Regions from separate parts of the Flavobacterium ginsenosidimutans genome, predicted to be linked through region 1. Evidence: riboswitches for the same ligand, from Rfam matches in the RefSeq annotation. Region 1 holds a riboswitch; each other region holds the start of a gene.
What was found. A riboswitch is a leader RNA that binds a small molecule or an ion and turns the genes downstream of it on or off. The one in region 1 is predicted to bind S-adenosylmethionine.
Positions count from the first base shown of each region.

Region 2: it holds a riboswitch for S-adenosylmethionine, as region 1 does, so the genes downstream of both, V6624_RS07350 (homocysteine S-methyltransferase family protein) here and V6624_RS22335 (TlpA disulfide reductase family protein) in region 1, are expected to answer to the same signal.
Region 3: it holds a riboswitch for S-adenosylmethionine, as region 1 does, so the genes downstream of both, V6624_RS07430 (alpha/beta fold hydrolase) here and V6624_RS22335 (TlpA disulfide reductase family protein) in region 1, are expected to answer to the same signal.

Region 1 is NZ_CP147988.1:5,216,971-5,221,190, reverse strand. Features, by position in the region: gene V6624_RS22345 (PAS domain S-box protein) at 1-1,566, shown strand, start outside; gene V6624_RS22340 (response regulator) at 1,569-2,018, shown strand; SAM riboswitch class I at 2,240-2,338, shown strand; gene V6624_RS22335 (TlpA disulfide reductase family protein) at 2,583-3,572, shown strand; gene V6624_RS22330 (aminotransferase class V-fold PLP-dependent enzyme) at 3,739-4,220, shown strand, end outside.
Region 2 is NZ_CP147988.1:1,656,831-1,661,050, reverse strand. Features, by position in the region: gene V6624_RS07360 (NAD(P)/FAD-dependent oxidoreductase) at 1-921, shown strand, start outside; gene V6624_RS07355 (hypothetical protein) at 1,055-1,918, shown strand; SAM riboswitch class I at 2,044-2,160, shown strand; gene V6624_RS07350 (homocysteine S-methyltransferase family protein) at 2,498-3,502, shown strand; gene V6624_RS07345 (hypothetical protein) at 3,569-3,988, shown strand; gene metH (methionine synthase) at 4,208-4,220, shown strand, end outside.
Region 3 is NZ_CP147988.1:1,675,010-1,679,229, reverse strand. Features, by position in the region: gene V6624_RS07445 (O-acetylhomoserine aminocarboxypropyltransferase/cysteine synthase family protein) at 1-203, shown strand, start outside; gene V6624_RS07440 (aspartate kinase) at 349-1,437, shown strand; gene V6624_RS07435 (hypothetical protein) at 2,080-2,283, shown strand; SAM riboswitch class I at 2,474-2,581, shown strand; gene V6624_RS07430 (alpha/beta fold hydrolase) at 2,659-3,642, shown strand; gene thrA (bifunctional aspartate kinase/homoserine dehydrogenase I) at 3,644-4,220, shown strand, end outside.

The DNA.
Region 1 (4,220 bases):
GGTCAGATAACTGGAATGATACAAGTGGCGGTTGAAGTTACACAGCAAGTTGTAGCGCGCCAAAAAATGGAAGAAAGCGAAAGCCGTTTTAGAGCGCTAGTCAATGCATCATCTGATTTAGTCTATCGAATGGATGCCGATTGGATGATTATGCAAAATCTTGAAGGAGATGGGCGTTTATCTAATTCTGGCGAAAAACGTGTTAATTGGCTGGATAAATTTATTCATCCAAATGATTTAAGAAGAGCAGTAGATCTTATTTCTAAATCTATAATAGAAAAAAGCATTTTCGAAATGGAACACAGAGTGATAAATCCAGACGATTCTATAGGATGGGTTTTTTCTAGAGTAGTTCCAATATTAGACGATCAAGAAAAGATCATTGAATGGTTTGGTGCATCTAGCGATATTACTTCGCAGAAAGAGCTTCAAAATGTAATTACAGAAAGCGAAGAAAAATTTAGGCAGCTCGCAGATTTAGTTCCGCAAATTATTTGGACAGCCAATCCAGACGGTTTTGTTGATTATTATAACAGTCGCTGGTACGAATACACCGGTTATGAAGAACATGAATTTGGAGATTCAAGCTGGATTTCAAAATTGCATCCTGATGATGTTTATTTAGTGTCAAAAGGCTGGCACGAAAGTGTTCATGCAGGTTCTTCTTATCAGCTTGAATTTCGTTTAAGAAATGCAAATACTGGAGGATATCGATGGTTTTTAAGTAAAGCGGTTCCAATCAAAGATAAAGAAGGAATAATCAATAAATGGTTTGGTACCTGCACTGATATTCATGAACAAAAATCAACTACTGAAAAGCTAGAAATTTTGGTAGCCGAACGAACGAAAGAATTACAGCGTTCTAATGACGATTTGCAGCAATTCGCTCATGTTGCTTCGCACGATTTAAAAGAACCGATTAGAAAAATTAAAACATTTGTCAGTCGTCTCGAAGATCATTTGGAAGGACAATTAGACGAATCTGCTTCGAAATTTTTTGATAGAATTCATGTCGCGGCAGATCGTATGTTTAACATGATTGATGGCGTATTGGCCTATTCTAAAATCAATGCCGATTCGCAAAAAGCTACAATTGTCGATTTAAATGAAACCATTAAAAACATAGAAACTGATCTGGAAATCGTGCTTCAAAAAACAGGCGCAAAAATTTATTACCAAGATCTTCCCGTTTTAGAAGGAGCTTCTGTTTTATTATATCAATTGTTTTACAACCTGATTAATAATTCTATTAAATTTGCTAAAGAAGATACCGCTTCGGAAATTATTATTACTGCGAAAGAACAAATTGAAGAGGATAAAAAATTTGCAATTATTACGGTAGAAGATAACGGAATTGGTTTTGATCTTGATCAAACAGGCCGTATATTTGAGACGTTTACACGACTTAATTCTAAAGACCGTTATGAAGGAACTGGCTTAGGATTATCGCTTTGTAAAAAAATAGCGGAACGCCACGGCGGAAGTATTACTGCTTCTGGAGTTCCAAATAAAGGAGCTGTTTTTATTATAACATTGCCATTTGAGCAAAAAGAAAAAGACATTTAAATATGATAAAAAAAATAATTCTATTAGCTGATGACGATAGGGATGACGCAGAAATGTTTTGCGAGGCATTGGCCGATATAGATGAAAATATTATTTGTCATTGCGCAGAAAATGGAAGCGAAGCTTTAAAAATGATAGAGAAACAAAATGAAATTCCTGAAGTTGTTTTTCTAGACTTGAATATGCCTATAATGAACGGCTGGGAATGTTTGAAACAATTAAAATCGGATGAGCGTTATAAAAACATTCCTGTAATTATGATTTCGACTTCTTCGTATAAAAATGATATGGATACCGCTGCAAATCTTGGCGCTGTCTGTTATTTCATAAAACCAACCAATTTTAAAGACTTAAAAGAAGTTCTACGATCTATTACTACAAATCTAGAAAACGGGTTGAAAGAATCGCTTTCTAATCTGGAAACGAACAAATATCTTTATGTTTTTCTTTAAAAAGAAGTGAAATTTATTCTCTGTTTTTGATAAAACGTATGAATTTATTTTATAAAACGAATTATCATTAAAAATATTTTTAGCTTTTAATGCCTTGATTTTATTGATATTGAAGTTGTTTTTCAACTCAATTAAAAATAAAATTCAAAAAAAACAATTTTAAACTTGACTAATTCTGTAGAATTAATATATATTTGTATCACAGAAAATTTATAAAATGATACTTATCCAGAAAGACTGAGGGAATAGGCCCGATGAAGTCTTAGCAACCTGTTGCCGAATAAGGTGCTAAATCCTTCCGTTAAACGGACAGATAAGAAAAGATTTCCTCAAAATCTGAATAAGATCATCAACGTTAAATCTTTATTTTTTTAAAATGAAAGCAGACTTGATATTATACGCCGGTTACGAACTTTTGAATTCAATTTTTGAAGAATATAGTCTTGCCACTTTTCGAATGTGAAAACATAATCTCTCTTAGATCTTCTTTTTAAAATATTATTCGCTAATACTTTTTGGCATTGGCCTGAAACTCTTTTGTCTAATCTTAAAACTAAAAATAAAATGAAAAAAATACTATTAGGTTTTGCCTTGTTTCTTGGAGTTTTTCAAACTCAGGCACAGGAAAGTAATTTACAATTAAAAGGAACAGTTGTCGATACTGTGGCGCAATATGTTTATCTGCAAAAGTTTCACAATAAAATGTTTACAACTATTGATTCGGTAAAAGTAAAAGACGGAAATTTTAGCTTTAAAACAAAAGTAAAAACACCAGAATTATACGGATTGAGCGTAAATACAGCAAGTTCGCCATTGTATATTTTCTTAGAAAAAACACCAATTACGGTTCAATTAAATCCGAAGAAATATTACAGCAATTCGGTTGTAGAAGGTTCGGCTTCTCAAGATTTGTTCGAAACTTATAAAAAGACGAAAGATGTAGAAATCAGCAAATTCATTACAGAACATCCAAATTCTTTGGTTTCTGCATACGTTTTATACAGAAACTGGTCGTATCGATTGTCTCCAGAACAGATTACACAAAATATTGCTTTGCTAGATAAAAGTCTTCAAAGTACCACTTACGTGAAAGAACTTAAAGAACTGGTTACCGTTTTAGACGGATTAGCGATTGGTAAAAAAGCCCCTGATTTTACTGCTAATGATCCTGAAGGAAAACCAGTTCGTCTTTACCAAAATTTAAAAGGCTACACTTTAGTTGATTTTTGGGCTTCATGGTGTGGTCCTTGCCGAAAAGAAAATCCAAATATCGTTGCTGCGTACAAAGAATTTCATGATAAAGGATTCAACATTGTAGCAATTTCATTGGATAAAAAGAAAGAAAATTGGATTAAAGGAATTCAAGATGATAACTTGACATGGACACATGTTTCTGATTTACTTTTCTGGAATAGTGCTGTTGCCAAACTTTATGGAGTAAGAGCTATTCCTGCTAATTATTTAGTGGATTCGAAAGGAATAATTGTTGCAAAAAATCTTCATGGAGAAGAATTGCAATCTACTTTAAAAGCGCTTGTGGAGAATAAAATTTAATAAAGAATGCGCAATCTTGTCATCCTGACGAAGGAAGGATCTCCGCAAGAAGCTCCTCAAAAAAGGCAATCAATCTTTGCGGAACATAGGACGGAGATTCCTCGTTCCTCGGAATGACAAAAATTGAGAAAGAATAAATTTAGTTAATTAAAAAAATGATAAGGAAATGAATGCTATTGAGTCAACAACGAAACCAACAGAATCTGAATGTTACTTTTCTAAATTTAGAGAAAACACAGTAGGAATAGATCATATTTTTGAATCGGTTTATGGAGAACAAAATCTCGTTTATGCAGATTGGGTTGCCAGCGGAAGGTTGTACGTTCCGATTGAAGATATAATGCTTAATAAAATTGGTCCGATGATTGCCAACACGCATTCATTTTCAAGTCAGACAGGAAAAACTTCTACATACGCTTATCAGCATGCAAGGGAAATTATCAAAAAATCGGTTAATGCAAAAGACTCTGATGTTTTGGTGACAACAGGAACTGGAATGACGGCGGCTTTATCAAAATTGCAGCGCATTATTGGTTTGAGAAAAAACCACGAAAATGAACAAGATAAACCTGTAGTTTTTATCACGCACATGGAGCATCATTCCAATCAAGTTTCGTGGTATGAAACCAATGCTGAAGTTGTGATTCT
Region 2 (4,220 bases), 2.0 Mb from region 1:
TTATATCCAAAAAAGCCAATTTATGATATTCCAGGTTTTCCAGAAGTTTTAGCCGGAGATTTAGTTGACGGATTAATGGAGCAAATCAAACAATTTGAGCCAGGATTTACTTTAGGAGAACGTGCTGAAACAGTTGAAAAGCAAGAAGACGGAACTTTCATTGTAACATCAAACAAAGGAACTAAATTCCACGCGCCAGTTATCGCAATCGCTGGAGGATTAGGAAGTTTCGAGCCTCGTAAACCACTTATCGAAGATATCGAGTTTTATGAAGATAAAGGAGTAAAATACTTTATCAAAAATCCTGAGAAATTCAGAGATAAAAGAGTTGTTATTGCAGGAGGAGGAGATTCAGCATTAGACTGGAGTATCTTCTTGGCAAACGTAGCTTCAGAAGTAACTTTAATTCATAGAAGAAATGAATTTAGAGGCGCTTTAGATTCTGTAGAAAAAGTTCAGGAATTAAAATCAGCTGGAAAAATCAAATTAATTACACCAGCAGAAGTTATTGGAATCAATGGAGCTGAGCATGTTGAGTCATTAGACATCGAAGAAAATGGAGCACACCGTAAAATCGAATGCGACTATTTCATTCCACTTTTCGGATTAACGCCAAAATTAGGTCCAATTGGAGACTGGGGATTAGAAATCGAGAAAAATGCAATCAAAGTAAACAATGCATTAGATTACCAAACTAATATTCCGGGAATCTTCGCTATTGGAGACGTAAATACATACCCAGGAAAATTAAAGTTAATCCTTTGTGGTTTCCACGAAGCAACTTTAATGTGCCAAGCTGCATACGGAATCATCAATCCAGGTAAAAAATACGTATTGAAATATACAACAGTTTCTGGTGTAGATGGTTTCGACGGAACTCGTAAAGAAGCGCCAAAAGCAGTTGTTAAGGCGATAGTTTAATCTGAGATACTAAGTCACTAAGGTACTAAGATTTTTATATAGAAAGCTCAAACTTTTAGTTTGGGCTTTTTTGTTTTAAATAAAATATATTATTTTTCTTACTTTTGCGATTCTTTTATATAAATCATAATCAATGAAAAATATCATTCTATTTATATTAGCTATTAATATTTTGACTGCTTGTAAAAATAAAAAAGAGACAAATGCCCAACAGCTTGAAGTTTCAGTGGTTAGAAAATCAAATGAAGATTCTACAGCTATTAATAATGAAAACTCTCCAAAACAAATTGAAAAAGAATTAATTAAAGATTGCTTGCCATTATTAATTGATGATCCAAAATTGGAGAAAGAAAAAGTAATATTTTTTGATAGCCGAAAGTGGGGAGGTGAATATTGGGTAGATAAATCAAAAAATGAACTAAATAAAATTGAAGCGCTTTTTCCTGCGCTTACCGACAAAAGTGTCCCTAGTCCATTAGCGGCATACACAGTAAGTTACTTGCCAAAAAAGTATATCAATCAGGATGGAGTTGTAAAGCAATTAGATTTTAAAGAGCCACTAGGTCAAGATGAATTTTACCTATTATATGCTTATTATCTTAAACAAAAAAACGGAGATTCGAAGTATAAGGTACAGAGAGATAAATTAGTTGATTTATATAATGCAATAAATGAGATTTATGTTTCATGGAGCCAATCATTATTATATTATGATCATCAAGGATTTCGAATCTATGCTTGCGCAGAATACTCAATTTTTCTTTTAGACCAATATAAAGAAGACTTTGATTCAGATTTTATCGAACAAAAGAAATTGTATTTAAAATCTTTAAAACAATATGCCCAAGATCAGTTTAAAGGATCGAAAATTTATGATGGGAATAGAATAAAGGAAAATATAGCAATTTTAGAAAAATTAATTACAAACTATTACTATTTAGAACAAGTACGAACTTTTGAAATCGAATATTATAGAAGTAGAACAATCTATTTATAAAATTATTTATTAAAAGAATTATAAACTTAGCATCTCAGGAACTTAGAACCTCAGAACCTTAGAAAAAAAACATTTGCAAATCGAAAGCCTATTTCATACCTTTGCACTGTTCTTAAAATTATTGTCAGTTATCACGAAAGGCGGAGGGATAGACCCGATGAAACCTTAGCAACCCTTTATCATAAAGAAGGTGCTAAATTCTACTTTATACGACATTTTCCAGTATTAAAGATAGATAACACAAATACATACTCGTATTTCTCAAAACTTTTCTCGATAACATATAATATTTACTGAAACAGATTCTGTATCAGGAGCGAATCATTGGCGCATTTTTGCAGTCAATAGTTCCCGCTTTTCGTGGCAATCATTTTGCTTTTTAAAGGAAAAAGCAAAATGATTGCCACTTCAATCGGGGCTAATGAGCCAGCAATAGTGTGTTTTTGGAATTAATGTGAAAAAATATCCGAAGCAAACCTAACAGGTTTTTAAAACCTGTTAGGTTTAAACTTCACAATCATAATAAAAAAAACTTAGCATCTTAGAACCTTAGTGTCTTAGCAGCTAAAACAAAAAAATATGGCAATAACAATTCAAGAAGCAATAAAAAAAAATATCCTAATCCTTGATGGAGCAATGGGAACAATGTTGCAACGCTATAATTTCTCAGAAGAAGATTTCAGAGGAGAGCGTTTCAAAGATTTCCCACATCCTTTAAAAGGAAACAACGATTTATTATCCCTAACACAACCACAAGCGATCCGCGATGTTCATGCCGCTTATTACGAAGCTGGTGCTGACATTGTAGAAACCAATACTTTCTCTGGAACGACAATCGGTATGGCCGATTATCACATGGAAGATTTGGTTTACGAGTTAAACTACGAATCGGCAAAACTTGCACGCGAGGTTGCCGATGAGTTTACCGCAAAAAATCCAGAAAAACCTCGTTTCGTAGCAGGTTCAATCGGACCAACAAACCGTACTGCAAGTATGTCGCCAGACGTAAACGATCCGGGTTACAGAGCAGTAACATTCGACGATTTACGAATTGCGTACAAACAACAAGCAGAAGCTTTAATGGATGGCGGTTGTGATTTGCTTTTAGTAGAAACAATTTTTGATACACTAAATGCAAAAGCTGCGCTTTTTGCAATTGAAGAAGTAAAAGAAGAACGCAATCTAGATATTCCAATCATGGTTTCAGGAACAATTACAGATGCTTCAGGAAGAACGCTTTCAGGACAAACTGTTGAAGCGTTTTTGATTTCAGTTTCGCATATTCCGTTATTAAGTGTAGGATTCAATTGCGCTCTTGGAGCCGATTTGCTGAAACCGTATTTAAAAACATTAGCGCATAATACAAGTTTTAATGTTTCAGCGCATCCAAACGCGGGATTGCCAAACGCATTCGGACAATACGATGAAACGCCAGAGCAGACTCAGGCTTTCATTAAAGAATATTTAGATGATAATTTAATCAACATAATTGGTGGTTGCTGCGGAACAACTCCAGATCATATTCGATTAATGGCTGAGGTTGCGAAGGATTATAAACCTAGAGTGGCGCCTGTTATTGAATAATTTTCATGAAGTTTAAAAATGAAGAAAATTTTGTTCTTGGAAAGCAAAAAATAATTGTAAAGCGAAATGAATAATTGGAAGACTATTTTTTTATTTATGATAGCTGGCTTACTAATATATGAAGTATATAAGAATGTTCAGCAAGATGATTATAGAAAATCTTTCAAAGGTGAAACAATTGCATTAGTAACTATAAATGAAGGTTCAAGAGAAGACAAAGTTTTAAGATATTATTTTTATACAGATCGAAAAATTTTAGGAAAAATTGGAAATAGATCACGTCATAGTAATTTATATAAAGAGATAAATAAGTTTTATAAAGTAAAATACGATTTGAATAAACCTGAAGAGAATGAAATTTTCTTAGAAGAGGAAGTAAAACCTGATTCTTTATCACTCGTTAAAGCGGGTTTTACTAAAACTAAATATTATGAATATGATAATGGTGTGACGGGTAAATATTTAGAAAAATCAAGATGGAAATGAACAGGAAATACAAAACGTGTTTTGAAACCGAGTGTGCGTGAGGGATAGAAGTGAAAAGCCCACAGCCTGACGAAGGAAGTGCGAGGACTTGTAACGGATAGCCCGACCCGGAGGGGCACGCCCAAATTAATAAAAGATTACAGGTTTAAAAGCCTAAAAAATATAGAATAAAAAACTTAGAACCTTAGCATCTTAGGATCTCAGTAACTTAAAAAAGAAATGACAGAAAAAA
Region 3 (4,220 bases), 2.0 Mb from region 1:
TTGGTGATACAAAATCATTAATTATTCATCCAGCAAGTACAACGCATCAGCAATTGACAGATGAAGAGCAAATAGAAACAGGAGTTTCTAAAGATTTGGTTCGTCTGTCTGTGGGAATTGAAGATATTGAGGATTTAATTGCTGATCTGGAAGCTGTTTTTGAGAGCGTTAAACTTTCTCAATACAGCATCAATAAAAATTAGGTTTTTTTGTTTTTTGTTTGAAAGATTGCCTTTAGCCATTGTGCTAAAGGTAATTTTTTGTGAAAAACATCTTTATAAATTAAACCATGTAGAGGCGCACTGCAGTGTGTCTTAATTGTGGTTAAAAACTAAAATGTTAGAAATTATGTCAAAGCTTAAAATAAACATTATCCTTTTCGGAATTGGAAATATCGGAAGCACTTTGATTAATCAGATTATTGAAAGTCAGGAATTTTTTCTTGAAAGCAAAAATGTTGATTTTCATTTTCCAATTATAACCAATTCAACGGTTGCTTTTTTTGAGAAAGAAGGTGTTGGGTATTCTTGGGAAACCAATTTCAGACAATTGGCAGTTCCTTTTAAGGTAGAAGATATTGTCGAGTTTGCACAAGAAAATGAATTCGAAAATCTAATTGCCGTTGATGCAACAGCTAGCGACGAACTCGTAAAACATTACAACACTTTAATTCAAAACGGATTTAATATTGTAGCAGTAAATAAGAAAGCCAACACGCTTCCGATCGATTTGTATAAAGAATTGCGTGCAAATCTTAAAAAGTACGACAAGGAATTTCTTTACGAAACTTCGGTCGACACTGGAATTCCAGTTTTACAGACTTTAAGAGATTTATATTATTCGGGAGAAAAAATCACTAAAATCCGAGGTGTTTTTTCAGATAATTTAAGTTATGTCTTTAACCGATTTTCATCTGAAGATGTTTCATTTTCATCTGTTTTAAAAGATGCAAGTCTTTTAGGTTTGATGAAATCGACATTTAAAGAGGATTTATCTGGAAATGATACCGCAAGAAAGCTTCTGATTTTGGCGAGAGAAATAGGAAAAGATTTTGAGCTTTCAGATATTAAAGTCAAACCCTTTATTACTGAACAGCATTTGGAGAAAAATGGCATCTTGAATAAAGAGGAAGTCGATAAGTCTTTTAAAATTGCTAAAATCACGCAAGCCGAAAATCATGTTTTGAGATTTGTTGGCGAATTTGATGTTGAAAAAGGAACTCTCGAAGTCAAATTAATTTCTGAACCAACAGATTCTCCAATCGGTCAATTGAAAGGCTCGGATACCATTTTTGAAATTTTCACGAAATCTTACGCGAATGTTCCTATTGTAATTCAGAGCGCACCGGCATGTAAACAAGCAATTTCGAGAGGAATTATAACCGATATTCTAAAAATTGCAGAAAGAATTAGAAATAAAGAGGCTATTTGGTCTTAAATTTTCTCAAAAAATAGAAAAATATAACCAATGTTCTTTGATAAACTGATTTGTTATAGGAAGTTTTAGAAGCGAAAAAAGCTTAATTCTACATTTTTTGTTCTTATTTATCTTACAATTGTATTTGTAAGGTGGTTTTTGTCGTGAAAAAACACATTTTCAACGAAATTTGTAATTAAATTCTTGAATTTCATTTGTGTAATAAAAAAAATATTTGCATATTTGTTATACCCAAAAACTACTAGAAATCAAATGAACTTAAAAGTCAACAAAATGTTTTGCGCCATTTCGGTTATTACCGAGGCTGGGTTGTCTATTGCTTAATAAATTGTAAGAAAACAATATATAGTAAGAGCCTCCCATAAAATATTTGGGAGGCTTTTTAATTTAACACAAATGCAAAATTTAAAATTACAATATAAATCACAGATGAATAAATCCTTACAGATGAACAAGATGTTTGCTGTCGCGCTTATTTGCGTACACGTCTGTCGATACTAAAAGTATAAATGAGTTTAAAAACTTAAACCCTTTTGGTATCTAAAAATCCAAAAGGGTTTTTTTATTCCCGAAAAGGGCTTAACACAAACATAAAAGAGAAATAAAGATTATAAAACGCAAACTGAACTAAAACTTAATATCATGAGCACATTGAACTACTTAGCAGAGAAAATTTCAAACTTGAAAAACAGAAGGACAAGAAAAAATAATCCGCCACCGCCAACAAACGAATTGGCTCACCCAAGATTCGGAATTACAGAAGAAGATAAAAGTACTGTAAAAAAAGTACCAAATTCTTTATTGTTTTTAATGTATTCAAAAGAGAATGAAACGCTTTTCATCTAAACAGAAAAGCGACATAAATTAGGTTAAAACCTGCATAATTTTACTGGGCATTTATGTTCGGTAAATTTTTGCGTATAATAGTTTTTGCTAAAGTAAGTCTCAGAAATTTAACAAACACTTTTAGATAAAATTTGTTTGTTAGAGAAATTAGTAGTTAATTTGCACTCGTTAAGTTCAAACACGTATTGAAATGTTATAAAGAAAGGACGAGGGATTAGACCCGATGAAGCCTTAGCAACCCTTCGGTAAAACGAAGAAGGTGCTACATTCTACCACGCCAAACGTGGAAAGATAACAACAAGATTTTTTCTAGTTAAACCTAGTTTTTCTTTCTAATATTTCCATATACAAATCAATAATACAACAGATTTGAAATTGGAAAATATACCAAATCCCATTATAATTCAAGATTTCATCACAGAAAGTGGTGCAACTTATCATTCTATACCATTAAGCTTTACGCTGGCAGGACAACCGCTGCACAGCGCGCCTATTGTTTTGGTTAATCATGCTTTAACTGGAAATTCGCAAGTTACTGGAGAAAATGGCTGGTGGAATGACTTAATTGGTCAAGGTAAAACCATTGATACTGATGTTTATACCATTTTGGCTTTTGATATTCCAGGAAACGGAAGCAATTCTTTCTTAATCGAAAATTATCTTGATTTTACAGCAAGAGACATTGCAAGAATCTTTATTGAAGGTGTAAAAATTTTAAATATCGAAAAGCTTTTTGCGGTTATCGGAGGTTCTGTTGGTGGCGGAATTGCTTGGGAAATTTTAGCTTTAGCGCCAAATATTACAGAAAATCTTATTCCGATTGCGAGTGACTGGAAATCTACGGATTGGCTTATCGCCAATTGCTTCCTGCAAGAACAGATTCTAAACAATTCTTCAAGACCAATTGAAGATGCGAGAATTCATGCCATGTTGTGTTACCGTTCGCCAGAATCATTTAAAGAAAAATTTCAGCGAACTGTAAATCAAGATCTTTTGATTTTTAATATCGAAAGCTGGCTCGCACATCACGGAAAAAAATTGCAGAAAAGATTCCAATTGTCTTCTTATAAATTAATGAATCAATTGCTTAAAACAATTGATATTACTAGAAATAGTGAAAGTTTTGAAAACTTATTGTCTAAAACAAAAGCTTCAATTCATATCGTAGGAATCAATTCAGACTTATTTTTTACGGCCAAAGAAAATGTCGAAACCTATGAGGAATTAAAGAAGTTTAAAGACAATGTTTTCTATAGCGAAATTGATTCGGTTCACGGACATGACGCTTTTTTAATCGAGTACAAACAATTAGATTATTTACTTGCCGACATTTTTAAGGCAGAAACAATAAAGAAATAAAATGAAAGTATTAAAATTTGGAGGTAAATCGTTAGCAAACGGAGAAGGACTTAATAAAGTTGTTTCAATCATTTCTGATAAAGTAAGTCAAGGTGAAAAAATTGCCGTTGTAGTTTCTGCACGTGGAAACGCTACTGATGAATTAGAATTTATTTTAAGCATTGCTGCTAAAAATGGCAGTTATAAAGAATTATTAGAAAATTTCAAAAAATATCAAATATCAGATTATCCGAATGTAGATTTATCGGAAGAATTTAATGTATTAGATAAACTTTTTGAAGGTGTAAGCTTAATTGGCGATTACAGCAAAAAAATCAAAGATCAGATTTTGTCAAAAGGAGAATTGCTTTCGGCTAAATTATTGACGGCTATTTTATTGGAAAAAGGAATTCCAGCCAATTTTGTAGATACGAGAGATTTGTTGAAAACCGATTCTAAATTTGGTGATGCACAGCCTTTAGAGCAGCTTTCAAAGAAAAACGTAGTCAATTATTTTAAAGAACATAACGGCGAAACGGTTAATATAGTTACGGGCTTCATTGGCTCAAACAACAACAACGACACAACTACTTTAGGTA